One region of the Priestia sp. 53B2 genome, then DNA from elsewhere that is predicted to be linked to it. Evidence: riboswitches for the same ligand, from Rfam matches in the RefSeq annotation. Region 1 holds a riboswitch; each other region holds the start of a gene.

Region 1 (4,195 bases):
GCAGCTTATGTGTAATAATAATGATACTTTTACCTTGAGAAGCTAAAAAACGGATTGTTTTTAATAGTTCCTTCACTTCATGAGGAGTAAGAACGGCGGTAGGCTCGTCTAAAATAATGATTTCTGCTCCTTGATACAGCACTTTTAAAATTTCAATTTTTTGCTGTTCTCCAATTGAGCAATGTTTTACTTTCTTATGAACATCTACTGAAATTTGATAGGTTTGGGTTAATTGCTGTACATCTGCTTTCGCCTGCCTTCTATTAAAAAAGAGGCCTTTCTTTGGCTCATGCCCCAAGACAATGTTTTCAGCCACTGTAAAATGAGGAAAAACCATAAAATGCTGATGCACCATGCCTATTCCATTTTTGATCGCATCTGCAGGAGATGAAAACGAGACGGTTTTCCCATGTAGCTGAATACTTCCTGAACTCGGCTTTTCCATTCCGTAAAGCATTCTCATCAACGTCGTTTTTCCAGCGCCATTTTCTCCAACCAGCGCGTGGACCTCGCCTTTTTTCAGTTTAAAGGACACGTTATCATTTGCTAAAAATGAACCGTATTTCTTCGTCAAATTCGTTAACTGCAGCAGCTCACTCATTCTATTCATTGCTCCTTTCCCCATTAGGATTTTTTCAAAAATAAGAAAGAGAAGCCAGCCTTACTCGACTTCTCTTTTCAACTCACTTTGCTAACGGATCTTTTACCACTGTTTTTCCATCAATAATCGAATCTTTAATTTCTTTTAATTGTTCAATTACATCTTGCCCTACAAAGTCATTAAGAGGCGTCTTGCTGTCTTGAGTCACATACGTTAACCCAACACCTTTTTCTTTTAAGCCGTATGTCACTACGCCCGATTTAAATTTGTCATTTGCCAGTGCTTCTACCGTTTCATAAGCTGCCGCATCAGATCCTTTTAACTGCGATAAAACGATATGCTCAGGATCTACTTCCGTGCGGTCAATATCTTGGCCTGCCGTATAAAAACCCTTTTCTTTTGCTGCTTCAAATACACCCAAGTCGCCTACCGCTGAAGCTCCGGCGATAAAGTCAGCTCCTTTTGAAGCCTGTAAAATAGCAAGTTCTTTTGCTTTAGCTGGATCGGAGAAGCTTCCAACATAGTTTACTAGAAACTCTGCTTTTGGATTTGTTGATTGTAATCCTTCTTTAAAACTTACCGTCCATTTTTTTAATAATGGAATATCATCAGCTGCAACCATTCCTACTTTATTCGTTTTTGTAACCAATCCTGCCGCTGCTCCTAATAGATATGAAGCTTCTTGTTCACGGAATACAACGCTTCTTACATTTGGTAAATCGACCACTGTATCAATAATCGCAAATTGACGCTGCGGGTTTTCTTGAGCTACTTTTTTCAACGCATCTTCGGATTCAAAAGAAGATGTAATAATCAAGTCATAGTTTTCTGCTACGGCAGCACGCAAGTTACTTTCAATGGCTGCTTGATCCGTAGACTCAATTGTCTTTACATCAATGTTATACTTCTTCCCAGCGCGTTTTGCTCCATCATCCATTTGTTGAAAAAACGGGTTAACCCCAATCTTTTCAGGTAAAACAAGAGCAATTCGCTTCTTTCCTTCCTCTTCGCTTCCACTACTTTTTGTGCTTTTGGACTGACAGCCAGTTACGAGTAGTACAAGCGCAACTGCTAAAATAAGAAATCTCTTCATTTAACTTACTCCCCCTATAATATAAAAAAAGCTCTTCCTTTATAAAAAGGAAGAGCTCGTTAACCAAACGTCTCTTCCTCATCTTCAAGAACATACTGTTCTTAAGGATTTGGCACCATTCTGTCATAGACAGCGGTTGCCGGGTTTCACAGGGCCAGTCCCTCCACCTCTCTTGATAAGGAAAACAATAGCTATTTGTTTTATGTAATATAGTCAATATTAATAGTTTTTTAACAATTGTCAATATTATTTTTCTTTTTCACGCAAAAAAACTTTAAAAACAGATAGGATTATACGGTTTTAGTCTACTAAAATACAGATCAATCTTCTAAATTAATCATCGTATTCCTTCCTCCTAGCAAAGCGCTTACGGTAAGTCTGCTAGTCTTCTAGAAGGGTCATGTGTAGCAGAGCACTTTTATTATATCTCTTTTGTTAATCCACTATCGATTGAAATCACTTCACCAAGAATGTTAGACTTTTCCTCAGCGATATTTTTTAAGAGGTGTTAACGTTGAAATTGATAAAAGAATTATCTGGAGTAGCCCTTGGATTCATTATCGCTTTGGCGGTATCAAAAATATTTTTTGATACCCCAACCAATGTTGAAATCGTAGTTATTTTTATTACTAGTATTGCAGTAACAGGGATAGCAAGAGCAAAACTAAGGTAAGATAATCTAACTAAAAAACACCACCTTGTATTCATAGGGTGGTGTTTTCTTTTAGTTGCTTTAGTATATAGTAATCTCGGTTAATACCTAATATTTTATAATGAATTAGAATCCTCTCTATATTACGTTTTTTACCTAATAAAGGAATAGAAACCAATCTTTTCACCTATGATAAATGAATTGTTTTTTACTTTTTACTTTAACTGACGTTTACATTCTAAAAGACGTGTTAAATTATATATATCAGTTACCAACTCAACTAAGACTCCTTGACTACTCCCACAAGGGTTCACCTATGCGGATGCTGCCTGCCCCGCAAGGGAGGGCGGCAAACGCTTAGGTCTAGCAGCTCCGACCCACCTGCCCTTTAGGTGGGCCAGAGTTGCTAAATCCATATATACTAAGGAGGAAAAATTGTAAAAATGAAACAGCGATTATCAAAAGCAGCTGCTGCTGCAACGATTACAGGAATTGCTGCTTTTGGATTTGCTCCTGTCGCTCAGTTTGATACACCAACACATGCAGCTACCTCTCAAGAAACAAGCAGTCAAACAGCTGTAAAAAACATTAATGAAATTTATAATGCGGCGGTGCAAGGTGAAGTGCCACGCTTAACAGCAGACTTAAAAATTGGTAAAAGCCTTCGTCAAGATGTCCGTGATCAGTTCGGTCCGCCGCCTGAAGGTTCATCAAACAACTTTGACTACTATCATGCGGAAATGGGTCACCCTGGATATGCATTTGGCTATGACCAAAATAACGTCATTAACGAAATCCGCTATTTTGGTACAAATGTAGAGCGTCAAACAAATCTAGGCTCCATCACGCAAGCTAACTTAAAGAAAGAATTAGGTCAGCCGAACTTTACAAGTAAAGTAAAAGGTGATGGTGCGACTCAAACAAAGTACACGTATCATGCCGGCGCCTATGATCTTGAATTTATTTTTGACGATACCAAAACGTTAAATCACGTAAACTTAGTTGAAAAGCCTTAAGTAATAGAAAAAGTAGCAGACAGCCTGCTACTTTTTTTCATGAAATAAAACCAATGCTGAATCGGCTACGTGTTCATACCCAATCTCCATATAAATCTTGTTAGACGTAGGATTTGTCATATCTGTGTATAGACTTGTTGTTTGAAACCCTTCGTCTAGCATAAGCTGAGAAAGTGCGGACACACAGCTTGAGGCATAGCCTTTTTTACGTGCTTCAAGAGGCGTGTACACATAGTTAATCGTAATATTATGAGCTGTTGGACGCGCGGCATTTGCCATGGATACGTACTTGCCATTCACTTCCCATAAAAATAACCGTCCTGCTTTAATAAAAGCTTCTCCTGTTTTGACAGCTTGTTCTTTCGATATAGGCTCCCCAATGATATACATAAACTCTCGAACCCACTCCGTTACGAGCGAAAGGTGCTCCAACCTTGCTTTTACCAGCATTCCTTCAGCATCCGCAGCTTTTTTTATTTTGTCTAACCGGTAAATACGCTGATCCATTTTCAAAGAAGCTTCTTGATTTTTTAGCGTTGCTAGTTTTTGAGAAAGATATAAAACTGTTTGTCTTTCTCCAACTAAGCCCGGTATGTCGATTTCTTGTAACAGCTCCGCCGCTTCGCTTAGTTCACGCTCCGTTAGCTTCTGTATTTGAGACAGGATGATTTGCTTAGGATGGGTTTGCAGTAATACTAGCGCAACACAGCTGTCTTTTAAAATAACACCCATAAAATTTGGTTTGCTGCTTTCATTTAAGCTGTGTAAAATGCCAAGCGCTAAGTTATGAAGAATTTCATTTTTCGCTAAAAGCGGTTCTACATGGTTTTTAA
Region 2 (4,195 bases), on a different contig from region 1:
AATCGTATCATGCAAAAAAACGGCTGTCAATACATAATTAATAAAATTCTGTACGGCGATCTGTAAAGACAGGAATTTGTTTGCGAATTTCTTTTACAAGTTCCAGGTTAACGTCAGCACTTAAAAGTTCTTCGCTATCGCCAGCTTCAGCGATTATTTCTCCCCACGGATCGATGACTAAGGAATGTCCGGCAAATGTGTTATTAGGATCTTGGCCTACACGATTACACGCGATTACATAGCATTGATTTTCGATTGCACGGCTAATGAGCAGGGCTTTCCAGTGAGCAAGTCTTGGAGCCGGCCACTGAGCGACAACAAACAAGACTTCTGCTCCGCTGCTAGTATGAACCCGAATCCATTCTGGGAAACGAATATCGTAACAAATAACTCCTGCGCACAGTGACTGTTCAAGTGTAAAAAGATTTTTTGCTGTTCCTGCTTCTAAATACAGGTGTTCATCCATTAATTTAAATAAGTGCAGTTTACTGTATTGTGATACTTCACGACCTTTTCGGTCAAAAATATACATCGTATTTGTGACGCCTTGCTCTGTTTTTTTCGCGATCGAACCTGCCACAATATTTACTTCGTTCGTTTTAGCAAACTGAGAGATTAATTGCTTGGCTTGCTGCCCTTCATCATCTGCAATTTCGTCTAGCCGGGTCAAATCATAAGCTGTATCCCATAGCTCAGGAAGTACAAGGATATCAGGGTTTTCTTTCAGGGCTTCCGTCATTTTTTGTTCGATATATTTTCGGTTTTTAGTTGGGTTTCCAAACGCAATATCAAGCTGCAAACACGTAATTTTTACACTCACTTTATCATCCGTCCTTTTTTTAGTAGTTGAAAAAAATGACTTTACAAGTTGAGTATTACAATATATTATTTGTGACTAGAATTTCAAGAATTTTTTGAGAAGGTGTGCGATGATGAAACAATTTGAGCAATCGGAACTATTAAAAAGTTTACCAAAACAATTTTTTGCATCACTTGTAGGCAAGGTAGGAAAAGTAATGGCCCAAGGGCACGACGTTATTAACTTAGGGCAGGGAAATCCTGATCAGCCTACTCCTTCACATATTGTAGAAACACTGCAAAAAGCAAGTGCTAATCCTATGCATCATAAATATTCTCCATTTCGGGGGCACAAGTTTTTAAAAGAGGCCGTTGCGACTTTTTATAAGCGAGAATATGGTGTTGATGTGGATCCTGAAAAAGAAGTAGCTATTTTGTTTGGCGGAAAGGGTGGACTTGTTGAAATTCCGCAGTGCTTATTAAACCCTGGAGATACGGTGCTGGTTCCGGATCCTGGATATCCTGATTACTGGTCTGGAGTAGAGCTTGCAAAAGCCAAGATGGAAGTGATGCCGCTCACGGCTGAAAATCATTTTCTACCCGTATACGAAGAGATAAGTGAAAGTGCTAAAGAACAGGCAAAGCTCATGTTTTTAAACTATCCGAATAATCCTACTGGTGCAGTGGCAACGGCAGAATTTTTTGAAGACACCGTGGCATTTGCTGCCAAGCACGATATTTGTGTGGTACACGACTTTGCATACGGAGCAATTGGATTTGATGGTAAAAAGCCAATCAGCTTTTTACAGACTCCTGGTGCAAAAGAGACGGGAATTGAAATTTATACTCTTTCTAAAACGTATAACATGGCGGGATGGCGAGTTGGATTTGCTGTAGGAAATGAAAGTGTAGTAGAAGCTATTAATCTTCTTCAAGATCATATGTATGTCAGTCTCTTTGGGGCGGTTCAAGAGGCAGCAGCCGCAGCTCTGTTGGAACCTCAACAATGTGTGAATGATTTAGTTAAGCGCTATGAATCTAGACGCAATACCTTTATTCAAGGGCTTCGAGAAATTGGTTGGGATGTTACATCTCCAGCGGGTTCCTTTTTTGCATGGCTAAAAGTTCCTGAAGGATATACTTCTGAACAGTTTTCAGATTTACTTCTTGAAAAAGCCCACGTTGTAGTGGCGCCTGGAGTAGGCTTTGGAACATATGGTGAAGGCTATGTGCGCGTAGGACTGCTGACGGATGAAGAGCGCATGAGAGAAGCTGTATCTCGAATAAAAAAATTAAATTTATTTTAAAAACGCATTGACAATCCTTTTTGAGTTGGCTTAATATGTAAGAAGTTAACGAGATTAATAACCGATAAATCCTAGCGGTATTTTTTATTTAGTATATAATCTACGAATTCAATTTAAATAAATAGCAACTTTCTTATTAAGAGTAGGTGGAGGGACTAGCCCGATGAAGCCCGGCAACCGACTTAACGCATGTTAAGCACGGTGCTAATTCTTGCAGCAGCAGCTGAGAGATAAGAAGAGCAACGAAAGCCTCTTCTTAATTACAGAAGAGGTTTTTTTATTAACGATATTAAACAGCAAGGGAGTTTTTAGCATAATGAGCGAAATCGTTGCAAGCTACTTACTACATGATAATAAAGGAAATTTTCATAAAAAAGCGGAAGGAATCGCTTTAGGACTAACCGTCGGCTCATGGACAGATCTGCCGCTTTTAGATCAACAGCAGCTTCAAAAGCATAAAGGGCGCGTCGTGTCCGTAACTGAGCTTCAAGATTGCGAACGTGTAAACGGCTATTTAGGCGGAGAAATTAAGCAGGCTATTGTCAAAATTGCTTATCCAACTGCCAACTTTTCAAGAGATTTACCGGCTATTTTAGTTACGGTTTTTGGAAAACTATCGCTTGATGGAAAAGTGAAATTATTAGACTTGGATTTTCCTGATGAATTATTAGCTGAATTCCCAGGACCGCGCTTTGGAATAGAAGGTATCCGAGAGAAACTAGGCGTTTATGACCGTCCGCTTGTGATGAGTATTTTTAAAGGCGTGATTGGAAGAGATATGACGTACTTAACAACTCAGCTGCGTGAGCAAGCGCTTGGCGGAGTGGATTTGGTTAAAGACGACGAGATTTTGTTTGATAGTGAACGAACACCTTTTGAAGCTCGCGTTACAGAAGGAAAAAAAGTACTGAATGAAGTATACGAAAAAACGGGACACCGCACGCTGTATGCTGTTAATTTAACGGGACGAACGTTTGAATTAAAAGAAAAAGCGAGAAAAGCAGCTGAGCTAGGAGCCGATGCTCTTTTATTCAACGTATTTGCTTACGGGTTAGACGTACTGCAGGGACTTCGAGAAGATGATGAAATTAACTTGCCGATTATGGCACACCCAGCTGTTAGCGGAGCGCTTACGCCATCAGAGTTTTACGGTTTTTCAAATTCATTACTGCTTGGAAAGCTATTGCGTTTAGCCGGAGCAGATTTCTCACTGTTTCCATCACCATACGGAAGCGTAGCGCTTTCTCTTGAAGATACGACAGGCATTGCCTACGAATTAACGCGTCCTGTATACAAGTATAAGCAATCTTTCCCGGTTCCTTCAGCAGGAATTCATCCTGGAATGGTACCGCAGCTTGTGAAGGACTTTGGAATCGACAGCATTATTAATGCAGGAGGCGGAGTTCACGGTCATCCAGACGGAGCTATCGGAGGAGGAAAAGCATTCCGTGCGGCGATAGATGCAGTACTCTCTCATCAAACATTAGCCGAAAAAGCTGAAGAATCAAAAGAGTTGCAAAAAGCTTTGCAACTATGGGGAACAGTAGAGGTGAAAGCATGACATCGTTAAAAATCTTTTGTGACTTTGATGGAACAATTACAAATAGCGATAACATTATTGCTATTATGAAACAATTTGCTCCTCCGGAGTGGGAAAGTATTAAAGACGACGTGTTGGCACAGCGCGTTTCCATTCAAGAAGGAGTAGGGCAAATGTTTGCCTTGCTCCCCGTGGAATTAAAGGAAGATATTATTTCTTATATTTTAGAGACGTCTGCTATTCGAGATGGATTTGATGATTTTATTGCCTATACAAAAGAGCACCATATTCCGCTTTATATTGTAAGCGGAGGAATTGACTTTTTTGTAAAACCACTTTTGGGAAATCGAGTTGCAGAGGAAATGCTCTACTGCAACGGATCTGATTTTTCCGGTGAGCATATTTCCATTACGTGGCCTCATACATGTGATAAACAGTGTACAAATGACTGCGGCTGCTGTAAGCCAACGATTATTCGCCATCTTGCAGATGAAAGAGATCATACGGTTGTTATTGGCGATTCAATTACGGATTTGCAGGCTGCCAAATT
Region 3 (4,195 bases), 140 kb from region 1:
CTAGAGATTTTTCGGGATTTTTCACTTCTCCCGCGGTAACGCCGATCATTTCAATTCCTAAATACGCAAACATGACCATTTGCAGCGACAGCAAAATACCTTTGAATCCGTTCGGGAACAGTCCACCATTGTCCCACAAGTTTTTGATACCAGTCGCAACGCCGCCGTTGCCGATTCCAAACACAATCATTAATAATCCAACGGCAATCATTAATACAATCGCTAAAATTTTAATAAGTGCAAACCAAAATTCCAGTTCACCATATGCCTTAACAGCTAAGAAGTTAACCGTTGTCATGATGACAAGCGCCGATAAAGCCCAAATCCAGTTTGGTACATCCGGATACCAATACCCCATATAAATACCAACGGCTGTAATTTCAGCCATACATGTTACAACCCATAAAAACCAGTAGTTCCAACCTGTTAAATAACCAGCAAGCGGCCCTAAGTAGTCGCGTGCGTACTTGCTGAATGAACCTGCAACAGGTTTTTGAATCGCCATTTCTCCAAGTGCTCTCATAATAAAAAACATAATCATTCCGCTAAATCCGTACGCCAATAATATTCCTGGTCCTGCTAATTTAATAGCAGATGCAGATCCAAGAAACAGTCCTACCCCTATGGCTGCTCCTAAGGACATCAGCGTCACATGTCTTTCTTCTAACCCGCGTTTCAATTCTTTCCCCTGAGTTTTCCCCTGCATAAACGTCTCCCCTTTTTCCAATCTGTCAAAACGAGATGAACACAGCCTTTTTTGTTAGCGCTTTCATATAAGTTTGTGCTAAAAGACAGCTAGGCTGTATATTTGTATTCTATCACCTTTCTCTCACTTTTCTTTTGTCGAAAAACAAAAAAATTATCTTATCATTTTGTTTAAACGCACAATTAGACATAGGCCCTGCTTTTTTAATATGTATTTATTATTGCACTTAAGTAATAGTATTTTTTAAAAATAGAAAAACGCCGACTCAACTCCGTCAGCGCATCGTTCATTTTATGCTTTTTTATAAAAACTAGCATTTATCTCGCGGGTTCAAAAGTTTTACAGCCAGGTTCTTCCATTCCAGAAACATGGTGACTACTTTCAGGACTCACAACGTAAATGGACTCTGCACTGCATTTATTTCCGGATTTCCAATACATGCACTCATTCACTTCACATAATACACCTTGGGCCACGGTTATCCCTCCTTTTCTTGTCTTATCTATTTACTACCCGAAATATAGCACTTCTAACATTTTCACGTAAAAAAAACCGCTTGTTTATCAAGCAGATTTTTTTATTGCGTGTGTTCAACATACTGTTTTTTAGCTAAATATAACTCACGGCTCAGCGTGATCCGTCTTTCTCTCAAGCGGCTTAATTTAGCCTGAAATTGTTCGTTAGTTGGTTCTTCTTGAATCAAGCGATACGTAAAAGAAATATCTTCATTTAACTGTTTAAAATCTTCCCATATCTCTTGAACGAGTGCAGATTGTTTGTCTTCAAATGAGCGATTTTGCCTCGTTTTTAGGACCGCTAAAATTTCATGCTGCCACGTTTCGTCTTTTATTTCTTTGGCTAATAAGTATAGATCTAAATAATCATCAGTGCTTAACGCTGTTTGTCTATTGTTCAATGTCCTCACCTTTTCTATACGAAATGTTTCTTCCTAAGAAGAGGATTTCATCATAGAAAAAGATTCCTCTTCTTATCTGTCAGAGCTAGGCTATGCTGGAATTAGCACCATTCAATAATTGTGGTTGCTGAGGCTTCAAAGGGCCAGTCCCTCCACCTCTCTAGATAAGAATATTCCGTTTTTAAATTATTTCTGACTATTCTAATATGTTTTATAAGTTACGTCAATAGCTTTTCAATAAAAAGAAAAAAGAAGTAAAATATGGTATGCTTTCATAAAGGATGGTGAGCACATGAAACGATATCTGTTATCTGCTTTTTTGGGAAGCTTGCTGCTGCTTCTTACTATTGCTTTTTCATCTACTTTCCATATTGCAATTGTCAAAACAACGGGAAGCATTGGAGGGATTATTTTAGCAGCGGCAGCTTTGATTATGAACGCGCTTGAAGATCCCCCCTCCTCAGACAATATAGGTGGAGGAGCCGTTGAAGTACTAGATAAAGGCTCTGTTTGGGCTACTTATTTACTTTTACTTTCATTACCAAACCTCATCGCATGTATAACATCTTATGTTTTATGGACTCGCTGACATTCACTAACGTTACGGACATTTTACCACCTGCAGGCTCATTGATATTTGTTTATCTACAAATCCAAGTTCACGATACACATGCTGTGCAAAATTCCCAGCATGAACGCTGAGTCTGATTTCACGGTACCCTTTGATAGACAATTCATCAATTGCTTTTTGCATTAACGGCTTGGCTAGACCTTGCCCGCGGTATTCTGGTACAACATATAATTCGTAAATAAAGCCAATTTCTTCTTTTGAAAAGAAGTCGGCAGATGGGCCGACAAGAACCCAGCCTGCGAGTTTATTTTCTTGTCTCGAAACTAAATAATAACAGCCTTTTTCAAGGGCACTACCAACTAGTTCATTTACGCGTTCAGTTGACGGATGAAACTGCTTCATTGTTCCTTCAAACAGCGCACCAGCAGATTTCGTTCGAATTTCCTGTAATTCTTCTTCAGTAGCTTTTACAATCATTACGATCTCTCCTTTCGTGTTCGTTTTCCACATGCAGAGATAAATTCCTGCAAAAAAAGTCTTCGCCTAAGCGAAGACTTTTATTTAAATTCAAATTGCTCTTGATGATTACCTTGTTCGTCCGTCCAGTTGATCATGATGTCTAAACCTGCCGCTTTTCCAGGAACAGCAAAATTCGCATAGCGAAAACGCTGACCGCTTTTGCTTAAGTTAGACCTTTCAATAGGAGAAAACAAGCTGTATTTCGCCTTATTTTTTCCTTCGTGTCGAAAAGCTTGGACCTGCACGCGCTCTACGTCTTTTCCAATGTTTTCAACGGTTAATCCATATGTATGATAGACGTTATTTTTCCACTTTAGCTGATTATCTCCCGTCATGCTCGCTTTTGTCAGTTCAACCGACCATTGTTCAGATGATTTCTTCATTGGAAGCTTCTCAATCGAAAGAGCGCTGACATGAATGGCTGCAAAAGCAAGCCAAACAAAACAAAAAGTGCTGACTGTATAAAATAGTCTTTTCATAGATTTTGATCTCCTTAGAAATTTTAGTAGTAGCATTTCCTGTTAACTTAAAAATTATGATAAACGCTTTAACAAAAAAAGCCTCTCCATTTAGGAGAAGCTTCTTAAATTAATGCATAAGCAAATCTTTGTGTTTGTCTAATGAGTGTTTTGTATATAAATCTCTTTCAATCGCATATTTAGGACGCTGTTTCACTTCGTTGAAAATTTTGCCAATGTATTCTCCGACAAGACCCATTCCCATTAGCTGCAGGCCGCCTACAAGCCAAATTGATAAAATAAGAGACGTCCAGCCGATTTGCGTATGATCTAAATATTTTTGAATCAGCGCATAAATACCAAACGCAATACTAAAGAGAAAAGAAGCTCCTCCAAGCAGCGTTAATAAGCGTATCGGCGCTACGCTAAAAGATGTAATCCCATCAAATGCAAAAGCAAGCATTTTCTTTAACGGATATTTTGATTCGCCCGCCATCCGTTCTTTTCGGTCATATGTGACTTCCGTGGAGCGAAATCCTACTAATGGTACAAGGCCTCGTAAAAAAACGTTTCCTTCTTTATATTTCATGAGTTCGCCAAGAGCACGTTTGCTCATGAGACGAAAATCAGCGTGATTTTGAACGAGCTGAATTCCTAGCTTATTCATAAAACGGTAAAACCCTACTGCCGTGGTTCGTTTAAAAAATGTATCGGTTTCTCTGCTGTCTCGAACACCATATACGACTTCATACCCGAGCCAATATTTCTCCACAAAAGTACGAATGACGCTGATATCATCTTGCAAATCTGCGTCAATGGAAATGACGCAGTCAGATTGCTTATGGGCTGCTTCTAGTCCTGCGAGCAAAGCATTTTGATGTCCTACATTTCGCGCTAGCTTTAACCCTTTTACAAACAAATTGCTGCAGCTTTCTTTTTCAATAAGCGACCACGTGCTGTCTTTGCTCCCATCGTCTACAAATAAAATGGTACTTTCACTTGATACAAAACGTTCATTTATCAGT

What was found. Region 1 has a riboswitch for S-adenosylmethionine ahead of ACN6NE_RS03595 (BMP family lipoprotein). Riboswitches for the same ligand answer to the same signal wherever they lie in the genome.
Region 2: another riboswitch for S-adenosylmethionine. It lies ahead of mtnW (2,3-diketo-5-methylthiopentyl-1-phosphate enolase); the one in region 1 lies ahead of ACN6NE_RS03595 (BMP family lipoprotein).
Region 3: another riboswitch for S-adenosylmethionine. It lies ahead of ACN6NE_RS04395 (hypothetical protein); the one in region 1 lies ahead of ACN6NE_RS03595 (BMP family lipoprotein).

Annotation. Positions count from the first base shown of each region.
Region 1 covers NZ_JBLZXA010000008.1:54,871-59,065, forward strand. The annotation lists gene ACN6NE_RS03590 (ABC transporter ATP-binding protein) at 1-601, opposite strand, end outside; gene ACN6NE_RS03595 (BMP family lipoprotein) at 684-1,694, opposite strand; SAM riboswitch class I at 1,770-1,876, opposite strand; gene ACN6NE_RS03600 (hypothetical protein) at 2,209-2,367, shown strand; gene ACN6NE_RS03605 (YjgB family protein) at 2,790-3,362, shown strand; gene ACN6NE_RS03610 (GNAT family N-acetyltransferase) at 3,390-4,195, opposite strand, start outside.
Region 2 covers NZ_JBLZXA010000020.1:607,802-611,996, forward strand. The annotation lists gene ACN6NE_RS17210 (carbon-nitrogen family hydrolase) at 38-820, opposite strand; gene ACN6NE_RS17215 (pyridoxal phosphate-dependent aminotransferase) at 933-2,105, shown strand; SAM riboswitch class I at 2,236-2,342, shown strand; gene mtnW (2,3-diketo-5-methylthiopentyl-1-phosphate enolase) at 2,422-3,666, shown strand; gene ACN6NE_RS17225 (2-hydroxy-3-keto-5-methylthiopentenyl-1-phosphate phosphatase) at 3,663-4,195, shown strand, end outside.
Region 3 covers NZ_JBLZXA010000008.1:198,693-202,887, forward strand. The annotation lists gene alaP (alanine permease AlaP) at 1-706, opposite strand, end outside; gene ACN6NE_RS04390 (DUF1540 domain-containing protein) at 1,024-1,182, opposite strand; gene ACN6NE_RS04395 (hypothetical protein) at 1,284-1,622, opposite strand; SAM riboswitch class I at 1,692-1,793, opposite strand; gene ACN6NE_RS04400 (hypothetical protein) at 1,915-2,211, shown strand; gene ACN6NE_RS04405 (GNAT family N-acetyltransferase) at 2,224-2,670, opposite strand; gene ACN6NE_RS04410 (hypothetical protein) at 2,751-3,191, opposite strand; gene ACN6NE_RS04415 (glycosyltransferase family 2 protein) at 3,301-4,195, opposite strand, start outside.